2 regions of the Bacteroides sp. 14(A) genome follow, and region 1 is predicted to be linked to the other one. Evidence: riboswitches for the same ligand, from Rfam matches in the RefSeq annotation. Region 1 holds a riboswitch; the other holds the start of a gene.
The links. A riboswitch is a leader RNA that binds a small molecule or an ion and turns the genes downstream of it on or off. The one in region 1 is predicted to bind cobalamin.
Positions count from the first base shown of each region.

Region 2: another riboswitch for cobalamin. It lies ahead of K429_RS0109005 (TonB-dependent receptor); the one in region 1 lies ahead of K429_RS0123020 (ribonucleoside-diphosphate reductase subunit alpha).

Region 1 covers NZ_JAGH01000005.1:84,927-88,137, reverse strand. The annotation lists gene K429_RS0123025 (Tex family protein) at 1-1,710, shown strand, start outside; cobalamin riboswitch at 1,801-2,017, shown strand; gene K429_RS0123020 (ribonucleoside-diphosphate reductase subunit alpha) at 2,079-3,211, shown strand, end outside.
Region 2 covers NZ_JAGH01000002.1:310,907-314,117, reverse strand. The annotation lists gene cysS (cysteine--tRNA ligase) at 1-633, opposite strand, end outside; gene K429_RS30280 (hypothetical protein) at 826-1,047, opposite strand; cobalamin riboswitch at 1,037-1,241, shown strand; gene K429_RS0109005 (TonB-dependent receptor) at 1,371-3,211, shown strand, end outside.

The DNA.
Region 1 (3,211 bases):
GAAGCATACGTCAAAGGAGAAGTGAAAGATGCCGAAGACGCACTGAAAGGGGCACGAGACATCATTGCCGAACAGGTCAGTGAAGACGAACAGGCACGCAACACCGTGCGTTTTGCCTTCTCCCGGCAAGCCGTCATCACCGCCAAAGTAGTGAAAGGAAAAGAAACTGAAGCAGATAAATACCGGGATTACTTCGAATTCAGTAAACCACTGAAGAAATGTACCTCGCACCAGTTGCTCGCCATCCGTCGTGCCGAAGCCGAAGGTCTGCTGAAAGTCAGCATAAGTCCTGATGACGAGGAATGTGTAGAGCGTCTGGAACGCCGCTTTGTCCGTAGCAACAACGCTTGCGGAGAACAAGTGGCAGAGGCCGTACAAGATGCCTACAAACGCCTGTTGAAGTCGTCCATCGAAACTGAGTTTGCCGCACAAAGCAAGGAGCAGGCCGATGAAGAAGCTATCCGGGTATTCGTCCAGAACCTGCGCCAGCTATTGCTCGCTTCCCCGCTGGGACAAAAACGGGTAATGGGCATTGATCCGGGCTTCCGTACAGGCTGTAAGGTAATATGCCTGGACGCACAAGGCAATCTGCTCCACAATGAGAACATCTATCCGCATGCTCCGGTGCACAAAACCGCAGAGGCTGTATCCAAAATACAAAAAATGGTGGAAGCTTATCAGATAGAAGCCATCGCCGTAGGCAACGGAACCGCAAGTCGTGAAACCGAAGATTTTCTGAAACATCAAACTTTCAGACAGGACATTCAGGTATTTGTGGTGAGCGAACAGGGCGCCTCTATCTATTCCGCATCCAAAATTGCCCGGGATGAGTTCCCTGAATACGACGTCACGGTACGTGGAGCCGTATCTATTGCCCGCCGCCTGATGGACCCATTGGCCGAATTAGTGAAAATAGATCCGAAGTCCATTGGCGTGGGACAATACCAGCATGATGTGGATCAGACGAAATTAAAAAAATCACTGGATCTGACCGTAGAAAGCTGCGTAAATCTGGTTGGTGTAAACCTGAATACGGCAAGTAGCCACCTGCTGACGTATATTTCCGGTTTAGGCCCTCAGCTGGCACAAAACATCGTGAACTATCGTGCGGAAAACGGTGCATTTACCTCCCGCAAGCAACTGATGAAAGTACCGCGTATGGGAGCCAAAGCATTTGAGCAATGCGCCGGTTTCCTTCGTATTCCACAGGCTGAAAACCCCTTGGATAATACGGCCGTACACCCTGAGAGTTATTGCATCGTAGAGCAGATGGCAAAAGACCTGGGATGCAGCGTAGCAGAACTTATCGCCAGCAAGGAGCTCCGCCTGAAGATAAAACCGGAGAAATACCTCACTCCTACCGTGGGTATGCCGACATTAAAAGATATTCTGCAAGAATTGGAAAAACCCGGACGCGACCCGAGAGGTCCGATAAAGATTTTCGAGTTCGACAAGAATGTACGCACCATCAACGACCTGCGCGAAGGTATGGAACTCCCCGGTATTGTAGGCAATATCACCAACTTTGGCGCATTTGTCGACATAGGTATCAAAGAGAATGGTCTGATCCATCTTTCGCAGCTGGCCGACCGTTTCGTTTCAGACCCGAATGAGATTGTCTCTATTCACCAGCATGTCCGGGTCAAGGTGCTGAGTGTGGATATGGACCGCAAGCGGATTGCTTTGAAATTGGTTAGTGACGCTTCATGATACAATCATATCCAGATCACGCTATCTAATAAAATAGTATAATTCTCTATTTTTAAACCTTCTCAATATTGTAACCATTACAATATTAATTATCTTTGTTCCCGAATTGGTTCCGAATGGCTCTTCTGCCATTCGGATTAAAAGGGAATCGGGTGAAAGTCCCGGACAGTCCCGCTGCTGTGAAGCTCTATACAACTTTTCAATAACACCATAGCCACTGAATGTCTTGCAGTAGAAAAGAAGACATCGGGAAGGCATTGAAAACAAAGAGTCAGTCAGAAGACCTACCATTCATCAAAGGCTGTTTCTACTCGTGGGATTAGGGAAACAGTGCGAAATAATACAATAATTTTATACATAAACATCTCATGGAAATAACCAAGAGAAATGGAATGGCAGAGCCTTACAACAAGGAGAAGGTAGCCATTGCCATACGAAAAAGCTTCGCCAGCACCGGACAAAGTGTTACGGATGAAACAATACTCACGCTGGTAAATGAAGTGGAAAATTTCATCCTCAGTGACACCGGCAATCGCCACGTAGAACGGATCCAGGATGAAGTGGAGCGGTCCCTGATGGAACATGGCTTTTATGCCGAAGCCAAAAACTATATCCTTTATCGCTGGCAACGGACAGAACGGAGAAAAGCCCTCAACCACATAGTAAATGAAACTGGCGACGAAACAATAACGGACACCCTGAAAGGTATCGGGCAAGACTTCCCGCGCAATGAATACAGCCTGACCCTGCTTGCCGAAAAATTCTCCAGTTTCTACAAACCGGAAATGACACCGAACGAACGGTTAACGGCTCTTATAAAAGCGGCTGTAGAGCTAACTACCCAGGAAGCCCCCGACTGGGAGTTTATTGCCGCCCGATTACTCAATTTTCAGTTAAGCAAGAAATTGACTGAACAGGCAGAGTTCGCCGGTGTCCTGTCTTTCTATGAAAAGCTGCGTTATCTCACGGACGAAGGATTATACGGCAGTTATATTTTAACCTCCTATTCACCGGAAGAAATAGAAGAAGCAGCAGGATTTATATGTCCGGAGCGTGACAAGCTCTTCAACTATTCCGGACTGGATCTGCTTGTCAAACGCTACCTTATCCGTACACGCTCCCATGAACCGATTGAATCCGTACAAGAAATGTATTTGGGTATTGCCCTTCATCTTGCAATGCCGGAAAGGCACAGCCGTTTGCAATGGGTAAGAAAATTCTATGATCTGCTGAGTAAACTGGAGGTAACCATGGCTACCCCTACACTTGCCAATGCCCGAAAACCTTATCATCAATTGTCCAGTTGCTTCATCGACACCGTGCCCGACAGTCTGGAAGGTATATACCGAAGCATTGACAACTTCGCCATGGTCAGCAAGTTCGGTGGAGGTATGGGAATGTATTTCGGCAAAGTACGTGCGGCCGGTGGAAACATACGGGGTTTCAAAGGTGTGGCAGGAGGAGTTATCCGGTGGATGAAACTGGTGAACGACACAGCCGT
Region 2 (3,211 bases), on a different contig from region 1:
CCAGCGCATGATATGCTCCGGTTGGGCACATTTCCATAAGGCGAAATCGGCGGGGTTATGCTTTTCAGCTTGTCCGTCCAGTTCGCGGGTGGTGTTCAGCACGTCATCCAGATTGTGGCCGGATAGTTTTCCGTAATGGTAATCCTTATTGTATTTCTCTACGTCAAAGTAGACAGAGCCTTCACTGACATAAGCATAGCCATTCTTCAGGATCTCTTTCACCAGCTCTATCTGCTCGATGATGTGTCCCGAAGCGTGCGGTTCGATACTGGGTGAAAGTACGTTCAGCGCTTCCATTGCCTTGTGGTAACGGTTGATGTAGTATTGCGCTACTTCCATCGGCTCCAATTGTTCCAGTCGTGCTTTCTTGGCTATTTTGTCTTCTCCGTCGTCAGCGTCATGTTCCAGATGGCCTACATCGGTGATGTTGCGGACATAACGTACCTTATATCCCAAGTGGGTAAGGTAGCGGAAAAGCAAGTCGAAAGTAATGGCAGGACGTGCATGTCCCAAGTGCGCGTCACCGTAAACGGTAGGACCGCAGACATACATACCTACATGTGGAGCGTGCAGTGGCACGAATAGCTCCTTTTTCCTATCTAAGGTGTTGTAAATTGTCAGTTGATGTTCCATAACGTTTGAATTTTAGTTCTTTAAAGAGCACAAAGTTACAACAAATAATTTATTAAACGGTTCTGTTGTCGGATTTAATGGCTTTTAGTACAGTAATGAAGAGGTTCTTTTCTTATTTCTTTCCAAGCCGGATACTGAGTCCGAACTTCAGGTTCAGATAGTTTCCCGGTCTCTCTTTTACTTCATATTGCTTTATGATTTCTTGGGTATATATATTGTTTCGCTGATAGTGGCCTGTGAACGTGCGTGGATATATGACTTGCTCCGTATCAAAGCCGTACTTTCTTCGGTCAGAGGTACCTCTGCATGGAGAACGTACGGAGCAAGTACGGCCCAGATACGTCTCGGATATGGATCGGATAAAAAAGTATCTGTAAAAAGGTTAACTTTAATAATAATATGTATCTTTGCCATTGATTATGGTGTCACCCGTCGCTTTCGTGGCGGGTGGTGAAAAGGGAATCAGGTGTAAATCCTGAACAGACCCGCTGCTGTAAGCTTCAAACAAAGTCTGAAGACGATACTCACGCCACTGTTTTCTGCATGAACGGGAAGGGAGTCATCAGATGAAGCAAGTCAGAAGACCTGCCATGATCTGGAATCAGGAGTTCTCTGGGATTAGAAATCCGGTCGTACTTATTTTTTATAGGGTTATCATTAATTACTCTTGGCAGAGGTTTGATACTCTCTTTAATACATGAAATCGAATGTATCATCGCATTTTATTGGCAGTGGTAATGCCATTAGTATGCTGTTGCGTGGATTTGTATGCTCAAACGGTAGACTCTACAAAGACTTATCATATAGAAGAAGTCTCTGTATCAGCGCAACGCATCCGTAAAGAAGTGATTCCGGTACAAATGCTTGCCGGAGAAGAACTTCAGAAATTGAGTGTCCATTCTGTGGCTGATGCAATCCGCTATTTTTCCGGAATCCAGATAAAGGATTATGGAGGAATCGGTGGTTTGAAAACCGTCAACATACGTGGACTTGGCACTCAGCATGTGGGCGTATTCTATGACGGCGTTCAGTTGGGAAATGCTCAGAACGGACAAATCGATCTGGGACGTTTCTCGTTGGATAACATGGAGGCCGTTTCACTCTACAATGGCCAGAAGAGCGCTATCTTTCAATCGGCAAAGGATTTTGCTTCAGCCGGTTCCATCTACATGACAGCTCGTCATCCTTCTTTTGGCGAAGGACAGAACTATCGCCTGAAAGGAACTTTCAAAACCGGTTCTTTCGGTTTGGTCAATCCTTCCGTCCTGCTGGAGCATAGGCTGAGCAAGCAGGTGAGCGGTTCACTGAGTGCTGAGTATATGTACACCAGCGGGAAATATAAGTTCCGTTACCGACAGAAAAACGGATATGATATAACAGAAACCCGTAAGAACGGTGATGTGGAGGCCATTCGTGCAGAGTATGGCTTATTCGGAGATATGCAAGGGGGAGAATGGAAAGCCAAAGCTTATTTATATAATTCCGAACGGGGATTGCCCGGTGCCGCTGTGCGTGAGACGGGTGACTTTGTGCATGAAGACCGTCAATGGGATACGAACTTCTTTTTGCAGGGCTCTTTCCGGAAACATTGGGGAAACTACAGTTTACAGACGAATGGTAAGTATGCTTACGATTATCTTCATTATCTGTCCGATCCGCGCTTGGATGTTACTACAATGTATGTGAACAATCATTACCGCCAGCATGAACTCTATTTTTCGGCAGCGAATATGCTGAATATTCTTCCTTTTTGGAGTGCGGACGTTTCGGTGGATTTTCAGTGGAATAAATTAAATGCCGACCTGGTGAACTTCGTCTATCCCTGCCGTTACACGGCACTTGTGGCGGCAGCTACGGCACTGCATTTTGAACGATTCAAACTACAAGCCAGTCTGCTGGGGACATTTGTACACGAGACTACGAAGGTTCCCAACGCCGCAGCAGGTGATAAACATAAATATACGCCTACCGTCGTGGCATCTTGGCAACCTTTCAAGAACGAAGATCTGAATCTGCGTGCTTTTTACAAAAAGATATTCCGCATGCCGACGCTGAATGACCTTTACTATACCTTCATAGGAAACATTGACCTGAATCCGGAATATACCACACAATATGATATAGGTGTAACTTATTCCCGCAAATTCCGTGGAGGTTATCCTGCCCGGCTGGAGTTTCAGGCAGATGCTTACTATAACGAGGTCACCGACAAGATTGTAGCCATGCCTACTTCTAACCAGTTCCGTTGGACAATGGTAAATCTGGGCTATGTGGAGATGCGCGGGGTGGATGTGGCTCTGCAAACCGAATGGCATTTATTGAAAGACCTGAAGGCCAACCTGCGGGTGAACTATACGTATGAGAAAGCGCAGGATTTCACCGATGCAAAAAGTGACTATTACGGTGGACAGATACCTTATATTCCCTGGCACAGCGGTTCGGCTGTCCTTAATTTGAGTTATAGGGATTGGGACATGAATTACAGTTTTATCTATACCGGCGAGCGTTATGAATCGAGTGCCAACATTCCGGAGAATTATGCCAAGGAATGGTATACGAACGACCTTTCCCTTTCCCG